4 regions of the Mesorhizobium sp. M0185 genome follow, and region 1 is predicted to be linked to each of the others. Evidence: predicted binding sites of a transcription regulator. Region 1 holds the regulator's gene; each other region holds the start of a gene.
The links. The regulator LexA, encoded in region 1, represses DNA repair genes until DNA is damaged. The targets are predictions, from matches to a motif close to TGTTCNNNNTGTGTTCNG.
Positions count from the first base shown of each region.

Region 2: the regulator LexA is predicted to act here: its motif matches at 1,684-1,701, upstream of dinB (DNA polymerase IV).
Region 3: the regulator LexA is predicted to act here: its motif matches at 1,701-1,718, upstream of NKJ20_RS24880 (helicase-related protein).
Region 4: the regulator LexA is predicted to act here: its motif matches at 1,659-1,676, upstream of NKJ20_RS02810 (ATP-dependent helicase).

Region 1 is NZ_JAMYSY010000003.1:192,053-195,168, forward strand. It holds gene NKJ20_RS04090 (ComEC/Rec2 family competence protein) at 1-1,602, shown strand, start outside; gene lexA (transcriptional repressor LexA) at 1,596-2,330, opposite strand; partial or broken gene kynU (kynureninase) at 2,777-3,116, shown strand, end outside.
Region 2 is NZ_JAMYSY010000011.1:117,969-121,084, forward strand. It holds gene NKJ20_RS11840 (hypothetical protein) at 1-221, opposite strand, end outside; gene dinB (DNA polymerase IV) at 390-1,631, opposite strand; gene ybiA (riboflavin biosynthesis intermediates N-glycosidase) at 1,762-2,310, opposite strand; gene NKJ20_RS11855 (GNAT family N-acetyltransferase) at 2,409-2,867, opposite strand; gene NKJ20_RS11860 (hypothetical protein) at 2,987-3,116, shown strand, end outside.
Region 3 is NZ_JAMYSY010000038.1:45,574-48,689, reverse strand. It holds gene NKJ20_RS24880 (helicase-related protein) at 1-1,533, opposite strand, end outside; gene phbB (acetoacetyl-CoA reductase) at 2,265-2,990, opposite strand; gene NKJ20_RS24870 (acetyl-CoA C-acetyltransferase) at 3,095-3,116, opposite strand, start outside.
Region 4 is NZ_JAMYSY010000002.1:206,123-209,238, reverse strand. It holds gene NKJ20_RS02810 (ATP-dependent helicase) at 1-1,617, opposite strand, end outside; gene NKJ20_RS02805 (glucose/quinate/shikimate family membrane-bound PQQ-dependent dehydrogenase) at 1,870-3,116, shown strand, end outside.

The DNA of each region.
Region 1 (3,116 bases):
ATCGAAGACGCGCGCGAATCCATCGCCGACCATATCCGCAGCCGCATCGGCGGTGCCGAGGGCGAGATTGCTGCTGCGCTGATCGTCGGCGTGCGCGCCGGCATTCCCGAGGAGATCAACGAAGCGATGCGGCGCACCGGCATCTACCACATCATCTCCATCTCGGGGCTGCATATGGCGTTGGTCGCCGGCACCATCATGGCGCTGCTGCGGGGTGCCTTCGCGCTGTTTCCCGATTTCTCATCGCGACGGCCGGTCAAGAAATATGCCGCGGCCGCCGCGCTTTTTTCGATTGCGGCCTACCTCGTCTTTTCCGGCATTGTCGTGGCGGCCGAACGCAGCTTCATCATGCTGGCGGTGATGCTTATCGCCGTGCTGTTCGACCGGGCCGCGCTCACCATGCGCAACCTGGCGATCTCGGCCATCGCGGTCATCCTGGTGTCGCCGCACGAGGTGGTCGGTCCGAGTTTCCAGATGTCCTTCGCCGCGACGGCGGCCCTTGTCGGCGCCTATGCAGGCTGGTCCGATTACCGCGCCGGCAGGGCCACCATGCCGCCGCCGCGGCTGTCGCCGCTACGCTTTGCCACGCGAAAGGTCCTGCTGGGCATGTGCGGTCTGGCGATGACCTCGATCATTGCAGGGAGCGCCACGGCGCTTTTCGCCATATGGCATTTCCAGCGCGTGGCGCCGCTCAGCCTGTTCGCCAATCTGGCCATCATGCCCATCGTGTCACTGGTCGTCATGCCCTTCGCCGTTCTCAGCGCGCTGGCGATGCCGTTCGGTGCGGATGGCCCTTTCCTCTATGTCATGGGCAAGGGGCTGACGGCGATGATCGCCCTGTCCGGGTGGATCTCGGAGCGCTCGCCGATCGATGCGGTCGGGCTGATTTCGCTGAGATCCGTCCTTCTGGTGACGATCGCCCTCGTCATTGCCAGCATGGCGACGACCTGGTTGCGGCTGGCGGCACTTCCTTTTGCGCTCGCCGGCTTGCTGACGACAACGCAGACACGCATACCCGACGTATTGGTCTCGGAGGACGCACGGCTGGTCGCGCTGCCGATCGGCAGCGGTGAACTCGCGGTCAACCGGGCACGCCCGAATGAGTTCACCATCGACAACTGGAAACGCGCGCTCACATCAGAGGCTATCGTCGCGCCGGAAACACCTGGACAGAACGACCCGCAATTCGACATTGCCGATCCGGCCGACCTACCGCCGGGCATGCCGTTCATTTGCACGGACGGCCTCTGCCTTGCCAGGCATCCATCCGGCGCGATCATCGCGCAAGCCAAGGACCGCGATACTGCGCGGCCAGCCTGCGCCTTTGCCAGCTTGATCGTCATCGACGACGCCACCGCCCATAACCCCTGCTACTACGACCGGCTGGTCCTCGTCGTCACCAAACGGCAACTGGCGCGCGCGGGAAGTGCCGCCGTCTACTTCGATCCACAAGCGGCAACGCGCGCCGAAATCCGTTTCGCGGTCGAAAAATCATACCGGCCCTGGCACGTGCAGCGGAAATTTTCACGCGCGGCACGGGGCCTGCCGCCATACCGCAGGGCCGACAACCCCAAAGCCGGCGCCAAGGGCGGGGCTCAGTAGCGGCGGATCAGTCCGACGAGCTTGCCCTGCACCTTGACCCTGTCTGGTCCGAAGATGCGCGTCTCGTAGGCCGGATTGGCGGCTTCCAGGGCGATCGAGGCGCCCTTGCGGCGGAACCGCTTCAGCGTCGCTTCCTCCTCGTCGACCAGTGCCACCACGATCTCACCGGGGCTCGCCGTATCGGCATTGCGGATGATCACCGTGTCGCCGTCGAAAATGCCGGCCTCGATCATCGAATCGCCTTTGACCTCGAGCGCATAATGCTCGCCGCCCATGATCATATCCGGCGGCACCGAAATCGAATGCGTCTGGTGCTGGATGGCGTCGATCGGCACACCGGCGGCGATGCGGCCCATCACCGGGATCGAAACGGCGGCGACGACATCGTCGTCATTTCCGGCTGCGGGCACGCGCGACGATGTCGGCTTGCCTTGCCGAGGACCGCCTTGCCCAAGACTGCCCTGGATGACACTCGGCGAGAACTTGCGTGCCGCATTGAGGCCGGGGGCGATCGAGTCAGGCAGGCGCAGCACCTCCAGCGCACGGGCCCGGTTGGGCAAACGGCGAATGAAGCCGCGCTCCTCCAGCGCCGTAATCAGCCGGTGGATTCCGGATTTGGAAGCCAGGTCGAGCGCTTCCTTCATCTCGTCGAAGGAAGGCGGGATACCGCTTTCCTTCAACCTTTCGTGGATGAACATAAGCAGTTCGTGTTGTTTGCGTGTCAGCATAGCGACCCCCAACAGAATCAGAAAAACAAACCCAGAACAAACACTATCTGTTCCAGTTGTGTTCCGCAACTGTTTAAAGTTTAATGAATGCGTTAAGGCTCGGGAAACAAACGACGTCCCCTACCGGCGTATCGCATTTTCACCGCCGCGAGCCTCATCGCCTTGATTCTGCTTTCGTTTGCGCCCTTCTGGCATCCTAGAAGGCGGCACTGGCATCGGCCGTCGGTCGGCAAAAGGCACGGAATTGAACCCGTATCGACTGTACGGTTTGGTCAATGCACCGTGAACGAAACGAACTCAAAACGCCAACCTCGGGTTAAGTCCCGGTTTCCACCGCCTGGTCAGGCTGCTTCTCGCCGGTGGAGCCTTGCTGCGCGCAACCAGGTAATGGAAGAACAGTCGATGCGTGTCCGGCGTTGCGTTGGATCCTGGGGAGCAGACAAATCATGACAGGAATTCCCGATCTCGTGGCCATAAAGGCGATGGATGCCGCGGATCCGCTGCGCGCGATGCGCGACCGCTTTGTGTTGCCGCAAGGAGTGATCTATCTCGACGGCAATTCGCTAGGAGCTGCTTCACGTGCCGCTTTCGATGAACTGCACAAGGCCGCGACCGAAGAATGGTCACATGATCTCATCCGCGCATGGAACACGGCCGGCTGGTTCAACATGCCGCTTGAACTTGGCGACCAGCTCGGGCGCCTGATCGGTGCCGCGGCCGGCCAGACGGTGGTCTGCGACACGACATCGGCTAACATCTACAAGCTGCTGCACGCCGCCATGGCCA
Region 2 (3,116 bases), on a different contig from region 1:
GCTCCGCCGAAGGCTTTTTCGACATCGGCAAGCGTGGTTTCCTCAAGCTTTATCTCCAGCGGCCCAGCCTTGACCTGCTTGAACAGCGGGCTGGCCAGCGGCGAGTTGATATCGCCCAGGGATGGAATCGCCCGGTCCGGGTTGAGCGGCTTGGCCAGCGTCGTTGCGTTGGTCACCAGTCCGGCAACGATGAGCGCGAAATATCCGGCGTTCTGTCCCATGCCGATCTCCTGTCGTTCGAAGTGAGGGCGGAAGGATTTGCGAGCGGGTGCTACCCTGTCTGGCTGATACCCAAACCGGTGCACGACGAACTGGTCCCAAGATAAATTCACAACGGCGCAGCCTTCAACGTCATTCCGGCGACTTGGCAACCAAAGTGCAATCGAGGCTCACAATTCCTTTTCGGCCAGCTCGCGAAACGCGTCGGGAACCGACCGCTGTAGCTCGAGCGCGACCGAGGCGTAGCCCACCGCCTCCCAGCCGAAGCGGTCGCGGATCTTGTCGACGGCGCGATCCGCGGTCCAGCGCGCCGCGCCCTTGCTGGTGCCGGGGCGGCGGCGATCGTCGTCGAGCCCGAGCGGCAGTTCCAGTTGCAGGCCGGCATGCTGCTCCAGATGCGATACGGCGATCGCCAGCAGCGAGATTGTCTTTTCGTGCGGATGGTCGATGAGCACCTTGCGCACCAGCGCCTCGGCGATCTCGGCCAGCATGGCGGTCGCCGAAATCGGCTGATCGAGCGTGATCGAGCGCGTCACCGAGCGCAAATCGGCAAAGCGGACGCGAACCGTCACCGTGCGGCCGGGCCGGGATTTCGCCCGCAATCTTGTGGCGACCCTGTCGGCCAGATGCAGCAAAGCCGGCACGAAGACCTGCTCCTCGGCCGGTTTTCGGCCAAGCGCCGACTGCGCACCCGCCGAGCGCGCCCGGCGCTGCGTCTCGAGCCTGCGCGGGTCGCGGTTCCACGCCAGCGCGTTGAGTTTCTCTCCCGCCGCCGGCCCGAGCAGGCGCTCAAGCGCCGCACCATTGGTCTTCGCCAGCTCGCCGATGGTGTTGACGCCGATGCCGGCCAGCCGCTGCCTGGTGACCGGGCCGACGCCCCACATCAGCTCGACCGGCAGGTGGTGCAGGAACTCCAGCTCGTGGCGCGGATCGACCACCACCAGCCCGTCCGGTTTTGCGACCTGTGAGGCGATCTTGGCCAGATGCTTGGTGCGGGCTACGCCGACCGAGATCGGCAGGCCGACCTCGGCCCGCACGCGGCGGCGGATCTTGCCGGCGATCTCGGCCGGCGAGCCGAACAAATGGATGCAGCCGGCGACGTCGGCAAAGGCCTCGTCGATCGAAATCCGCTCGACCACCGGCGTGAAATCGCCGAGCACCTTGATTGCCGCATCGCCCAGCCGCTGATAGTCCTTGAAATGGCCGCCGACGAAGATGAGTTGCGGGCAGAGTTCCCGCGCCCGCCGTCCCGGCATACCGCCGCGCACGCCGAACGCCTTGGCTTCATAGGATGCGGCAAGCACTACCCCGCCGCCGACGGCAATCGGCTTGCCGCGCAAGGCCGGGTCGAGCAATTGTTCGACCGAGGCATAGAAGGCATCCAGATCCGCGTGGAGGATGTTGGCTTCCATCCGGCCCGTTCGCCCGCGGCGGTTCGAACGCCGCATTGTCTCGAGTTGTGATGAGAACATAAAGAGAACATTGTGGGTGAATTGTCAAGCAGCGCGGAGGCCGCCGCAGCTGACGAGCGCACGGCAATGTTCAGCCGCACAGCCGATCGCGGGCCTGCATCAGCGCGAATCCCAACAGGTTCTCGCCGCGCCACAGCAGCGGGTTCATCGCCCTCTCGTCATCCGCCGCAAGGCCGATACCCCACACCCGGTCGACAGGGCTCGCCTCGACCAGCACCCGGTCATGCGTCGACAACAGATATTCGCGCAGCGCCGCGTTCTGACGGAACTTCTGAAAGCTCCCTTCAGTCACGATGCGATATTTGTCTGCATCCCATTTGGTGCCATCGAAGCCGCTCACCTGGCGGCCAAGCTGCTTTGCCTGCTTGGGGCTCGCCGCCCTGAGGATTTGTGTTGCCGTCGGAGCATCACCGAACAGTCGTGCCTTCTCGGCCATCATCCAGTGTTCGGCAGTCGGATAGCTCAGGCCATCGACGGTAAAGGGCGCATGCCACCACTGGCTGAAGCACGACGTGGTTATGCGGCCGTCCTTAGACGGCTGATGGCCCCAGAAGAACAGGAACTTCTGCCGGGGTTTTGCGCGAAAGGTTTTCTCAAGCCAGGTTCGGTCGTAAATCATGGGCGGATGGAGCAGGGCGAAAGGCCGGCTTGTCAATGCTCCATCCAGAGTGGGTAGCGAAGATGAGCGGTCGGCGCTGAATGCGATGAAATGCTGATCTACAGCGCCATCTTGTAGCCGAGATGACTGGCGGTGAAGCCGAGGCGCTCGTAAAAAGCGTGCGCCTCCCGTCGACCTTTGTCCGTGGTGAGCTGGACGAAGCTGCAATTGCGCGAACGGCATGTTTCAATCGCCCATTCGATCATCAGCTTGCCGACGCCGCGAGAGCGCCATTGCCGGGCGACGCGAACGCCTTCGATCTGGCCGCGCCAGGCGCCTTTTCTCGAAATGCCTGGAAGGAAGCTGAGCTGCAGCGTTCCGACCACTTGCCCGGCGTTGACGGCGACGGCCAGCAACTGGTTGGGATCGGTATCGATTGCGCTGAAGGCATCGAGGTAGGATGGCGCGAGCGGCGTGGACGGGTCTTCCCGGTTCGCGCCGAGCACGTCGTCGGCAAGCATTGCAACAATTGCCGGCAGGTCGGGCGCTTGCGCGCGACGGAATTTGATCTCGCTCATCGCGTGGAGACATACGGCGCGGATTTGGGGACGACAAGCGTGAAGGGATGCAACTTTGCCGGTCTACTGGAAAGCAGCCGTTGAAAGACCTATGACAGGCGAGATCGGGAGGCTACGAAATGGATGTTCCAGCCAGCATGAAGGCTGAATTGGCAGCCTGGAACAATGGGTCCGGCATCGATCTACAAAGCTGGGTCGGGTGCGAGGGCCGATTTGCGCTTGCTGTGGGATACAGCACCATTTTCTGGC
Region 3 (3,116 bases), on a different contig from region 1:
GTGATGGCCTTCGACGAGGACGGTTCCGGTTGGGCTGATTTCGGCTTCAGGCATCGTGTTTTCTCTAAGGCGCCGCATGAGGACGGAAGTCCTGCGGTCTACAAAACGTTTCGTCAACCGCTCATGCAGCGCATCGGACAATCTGTCTTCGATTTCGCGCGTCTTTTCCTGCCAGTGTGCCCGATCGGCCAGCCAGCCGGGCCTGTTGGAAACGAAGGTCCATGTGCGGATCTGGGCAATCCTGTGCGATAACGTGTCGATGTCGCCTTCGGTGGTGTCGGCACGGCGCACCTGCTCGGCCATGTAGTTCTCGTCGACATGGCCATGCCTGGCAAGGTCCATGTAAATGGAGGCAATCAAGTCGGCGTGCTGGGCCGGCGCGATCTTCCTGTAGTCGGGCAGCGCGCAGGCTTCCCACAGCAGCGCCACGCGCCTGGCATCGGTGGTGAGTGCCCGGACGTCCTCGTCGCGCGACAGATGCTCGAGCGCCTGTGCGTCTACTGCCGGCAGCGCGCGCGTCAGGCCTTCGACCGGGGCGTTGGTCTCAATCGACCGCTTCAGCGCATCGAGGTTGGCGAAATCGAAATGCGCGGTGCGCCACTGCAGCACTTTCACCGGGTCGAAATCATGCGCCTCGATTTTGTTGACCAGTTCATCATCCAGCGGATCGACCTGGCCGGTGACGCCGAAGGTGCCGTCGCGCAGATGCCGGCCAGCGCGGCCGGCAATCTGGCCGAGCTCGGCCGCCGTCAGGTTGCGGTACTGGTAGCCGTCGAATTTGCGGTTCTGGGCGAAGGCGACGTGGTCGAGGTCGAGGTTGAGGCCCATGCCGATGGCGTCGGTGGCGACGAGGTAGTCGACGTCGCCCGACTGGAACAGCGCCACCTGGGCGTTGCGGGTGCGCGGGCTGAGCGCGCCGAGCACGACGGCGGCACCGCCCTGCTGGCGGCGGATCAGCTCGGCGATGGCATAGACCTCGTCGGCCGAGAAGGCGACGATCGCGGTGCGCCGCGGCAGGCGGGTCAGCTTCTTCGAGCCGGCATAGGCAAGATGCGATAGGCGTGGCCGGGTCACCACCGACACGCCCCGCAGCAGGCGCTGCAGGATGCCGTGCATGGTGGCCGCGCCCAGCAGCAGCGTCTCCTGCCGGCCGCGCAGATGCAGGATGCGATCGGTGAAGATGTGTCCGCGTTCGAGATCGCCGGCGAGCTGGACCTCGTCGATGGCAACGAAGGCGGCGTCGGTCTCGCGCGGCATCGCTTCCACGGTGCAGACCGAGTATTTCGCGCCCGCCGGCTGGATCTTTTCCTCGCCGGTGATGAGCGCCACCTTATGGGCGCCGACCTTCTCGCAGACGCGCGTATAGACTTCGCGGGCAAGCAGCCTGAGCGGCAGGCCGATGACGCCGCTTTCATGCGCCACCATGCGTTCGATGGCGAGATGGGTCTTGCCGGTGTTGGTCGGGCCGAGCACGGCCGTCACGTCTCGACCCGACAGGATCAGCGGTTCAGTGTGTTTCGGATGGATGTTCATCGGCCTGGAAATAAGGCTCTCTGCCTCGCATTGTCGGGAGCGCGCCCATATTGGCCGCGTATGACAGGCGACACATAGGGATTTCGGGCGCGAAGCGAAAGCGGAATATGCCGAGGGCAGGCCGATTGGTTGGTTCGAAGCCAGAAAATCTGTTCCCGATTAACAGTTGGAACGAGTCTGGAACGAATCAGCGACGAATCACTGACTCGCGCTGATTCAGGGTTTGTTCACGGCTACATCTGGGTTTTCTGTCGGCGTATCTCACCACATGCTGAATCACGGAAACTGGCCCGATTTATGCAAGCGGCATCCAAGCGAGCACTGCGGTTAACCTTTGCCGGTGAATGGTCGTGGCCGGCCAATCTGCTTCGCACAACGTTATGAAATTATTGATGTTTCCTAACGCGCTTTAATCATTTCGAGGGTGTTTTCAGCTCTCGCCGTTAACGTTCCGCTCAAAGCCGGAACGAATCGGCGACGAATCAGAGATAGCCGAAGTTTCTTGGTTTGTTCACCGCAACATGTTGTGTTGTGAACAGCTTTTCCACCGAGAATCCACAGGCTGCCGGGCGGCTTTTGCACAAGCTGCGAGTTTGCCGTTAACCTTTGCGTGCCGGATTGGGGCAGCGTGCTGCATCGAGATCTTGCAACGGGAAGACCGCTATAGAAACGGGCCGTTTTGCAGGCCCGTTCGTCCAAGCGCGGATCTGTCTCAACGTAAAGACAAACGATCAGGCGACGTACTGGCCGCCATTGGCTGATATGGTCGAGCCGGTGATGAAACCGGCATCGTCGGAAGCGAGGAAGACGACGCAGCGCGCGATTTCCTCCGGCTCGCCGAGACGGCCGACCGGGATGTGCGGGATGACCCGCTCGTTGAGGACCTTCTCGTCCATTGCCTTGACCATCTCGGTGGCGATGTAGCCGGGGCAAATGACGTTGACGGTGATGCCGGCGCGCGCGCCTTCCTGGGCCAGTGCTTTGGTGAAGCCGATATCGCCGGCCTTCGAGGCCGAATAATTGACCTGGCCGGCCTGGCCTTTCTGGCCGTTGATCGAGGAGATGGTGATGATGCGACCGAACTTGCGGTCGCGCATGCCGCCCCACAACGGATGCGTCATGTTGAAGACGCCGGAAAGGTTGGTGTCGAGGACCTCTTTCCATTGCTCGCGCGTCATCTTGTGGAACATCGCGTCGCGAGTGATGCCGGCATTGTTGACCAGCACCGAGACGGGACCAAGATCGGCTTCGATCTGTTTGATGCCGGCGGCGCAGGCCTCGTAGTCGGCGACGGACCATTTGTAGACCGGGATGCCGGTCGCGGCCTTGAACTTTGCCGCCGCTTCTTCATTGCCGGCGTAGTTTGCGGCGACCGAATAGCCGGCGCTTTTCAAGGCGACCGAAATCGCCGCGCCGATGCCGCGCGACCCGCCTGTGACGATTGCAACCTTTGTCATATGTCCTCCCGGGAAATGCAGATGACTGAGCGTTGAAGCGGTGGGGTTTGCCCTCTATTCCCTACTCGCTTTGCGCCAGCATCCTATTCGTATCGCTTATCTCATCACAATGCTTCCACGCACATG
Region 4 (3,116 bases), on a different contig from region 1:
CATCGGGATGCGCAGGGCGCGTGCGGTGTCGTGGATCTGGCGGATGGTGGCCTCGCCAAGGCCGCGCTTCGGCACGTTGACGATGCGCTCGAAGGCGAGGTCGTCGGCGCCTTGCGCGACGACGCGGAAGAAGGCCAGCGCATCGCGGATTTCGAGGCGCTCGTAGAAGCGCGGGCCGCCGATGACGCGGTAGTTGAGGCCGAGCGTGACGAAGCGGTCCTCGAATTCGCGCATCTGGAAGGAGGCGCGGACGAGGATCGCCATGTCGTTGAGATTGTGCTTCTGGCGCTGATAGGCCTCGATGGTCTCGCCGACGGCGCGGGCCTCCTCCTCGGAATCCCAGGCGGCGTGGACATGCACCTTCTCGTCGTCCTCGGCGATCTTTTCGGTGAACAGCGTCTTGCCGAAACGGCCCTCATTGTGGGCGATGAGGTGGGAGGCGGTGCCGAGGATGTGCGCGGTCGAGCGATAGTTGCGCTCCAGCCGGATGATGGTGGCGCCGGGGAAATCCTTGTCGAAGCGCAGGATGTTGTCGACCTCGGCGCCGCGCCAGCCATAGATCGACTGGTCGTCGTCGCCGACGCAGCAGATATTTACGGTGGACAGGCGCGGGCTTCCCTCCCCCTCGAGGGGAGGGTGGCCGGGCGAAGCCCGGTCGGGTGGGGTCCGTGCGGCAGTGCTCGACCTACCGGCGGCAGTGCTCGACGCTCTAGCGGTGCCTTCTGCGGCAACCCCCTCCGCCCGCTTCGCGGGCACCTCCCCCTCAAGGGGGGAGGATTGCGGCCGTTGTGCCAACAGCCGCAGCCACATGTACTGGGCGGTGTTGGTGTCCTGATATTCGTCGACGAGGATGTAGCGGAAGCGCTTATGGTATTCCTTCAGCACGTCCGGATTGGCGCGGAAGATGCGGATCGGGTGGCATAGGAGATCGCCGAAGTCGCAAGCGTTCAGCGTTTTCAGCCGCTCCTGATAGGCCTTATAGAGCTCGCGGCCCTTGCCGTTGGCGAAGGCACGGGCATCGCCCTCGGGGATGTCGGCGGGACCGAGGCCCTTGTTCTTCCAGCCGTCGATCATCTGGGCGAACTGCTTGGCCGGCCAGCGCTTGTCGTCCAGCCCTTCGGCCTGGATAAGCTGCTTGATCAGGCGCACGACATCGTCGGTGTCGAGAATGGTGAAGTCGGATTTGAGCCCGGCCAGCTCGGCATGTCTGCGCAGCAGCTTCACTCCAATCGAGTGGAAGGTGCCGAGCCACGGCATGCCCTCGACATTGCCTTCGCCGATCAACAGGCCGATGCGCTGCTTCATCTCGCGCGCCGCCTTGTTGGTGAAGGTGACGGCGAGGATCTGCGAGGGGAAAGCCTTGCCGGTGGCAAGGATGTGGGCGATGCGGGTGGTCAGGACGCGCGTTTTGCCGGTGCCGGCGCCGGCCAGCACCAGCACCGGGCCTTCGGTGGTTTCCACCGCCAGCCGCTGCTCGGGGTTGAGGCCGTTGAGATAATCGGGCGCGTTGTTCTGGTTGCTGCGGGCAGCCATGGCGCGCGCGGCAATGCCCGACGGGGCCACGGGCCGCGCGTTCGGTTCGTCAAAAAAGGGCATGTCTTCCGAAAAGCCGGACATCTCCCCCCGAATGTAGTGATTCGGCAGCGAAAGGCCAGAAGTGTCTCCGTTTTGTTCTCTGTCCAGTCGGTAGACTCACAATCTGAATGGGTCTGCTAACCAAAACGCCGGGCTTGCGATGGGCCGGCACCGTAAAACGCCGAGCTTGCTTGACAGGGGAAGCGGGCCGGAGAAAGTTGCGTGGGGGCAGGAACGCAATGCGGGGTTGCCCATGGACGCGTCGCGGAGCGCACCAGTCGAAGGAGCACCGTCTTGGCTGTGGTCATCACCTCCCTGATCCTTTTCCTCATCGGCCTGGCGATTGGCGGCGGCGGCATCTGGCTCGTGACGCTGGGCGGCAGCTGGTACTACGTCATCGTCGGTCTAGCTTTCCTTGTCGCGGCCTGGCTGCTCTACAGGCGCAGATCCACGGCGCTGTGGCTCTACGCGGCGATCGTGCTCGGCACGCTCGCCTGGGCGGTCTGGGAGATCGGCTTCGACTGGTGGGAGCTCGGCCCGCGCGGCGGCATCATCGTGCTTGTCGCGCTATGGCTGTTGACGCCATGGGCGCGGCGCGGGCTTACCGGTCCCGACGGACGCGCGCCGCTGATCCTCGCCGTGCTGGCCTCGCTTGCCGTCGCCGGCTATTCGATGACGACCGATCCAAAGGATATTACGGGTGAACTCAACACCGACAAGGTGACGCCGACGGCCGATCTTGGCGGCAACGTGCCGGCTGGCGAATGGCACTATTACGGTCGCACGCAATACGGCCAGCGCTATTCGCCGCTCGACCAGATCACCGCCGAAAACGTTGCCAATCTGCAGCCGGCCTGGACCTATCGCACCGGCGACGTGAAAGGGCCCGACGACATCGGCGAGACGACCTATCAGGTGACGCCGCTAAAAATCGCCGACACGCTCTACATCTGCACGCCGCATAATTTCGCCATCGCGATCGATGCCGCGAGCGGTAAGGAGAAATGGCGCTTCGATCCGCAGGTCAAGCTCAACAAGGACCGCCAGCACCAGACCTGCCGCGGCGTGGCCTATTATGCCGATGCCAAGGTCGCCGCCGGCCAGCCCTGCGCCACACGCATCTACCTGCCGACATCCGACGCCCGGCTGATCGCGCTCGATGCGGCGAATGGCCAGGTCTGCCCGACTTTCGCCGAAGGCGGCACGCTGAACCTGCTCGCCAACATGCCATATCCGAAGCCGGGCTATTATTATTCGACCTCGGCGCCGCTGATCGTCGCCAACAAGATCATCGTCGGCGGCGCGGTCAACGACAATTATTCGACGCAGGAGCCGTCCGGGGTCATCCGTGCCTACGATGCCGACACCGGCGCGCTGTTGTGGAATTGGGATTCGGGCAATCCCGACCAGACGATGCCGCTGCCGCCGGACCAGACCTACACCAACAACTCACCCAACATGTGGTCGACGGCAAGCGCCGACGAGAAGCTCGGCCTGCTTTATGTGCCGCTCGGCAACAAGACGCCGGACCAGCTCGGCGC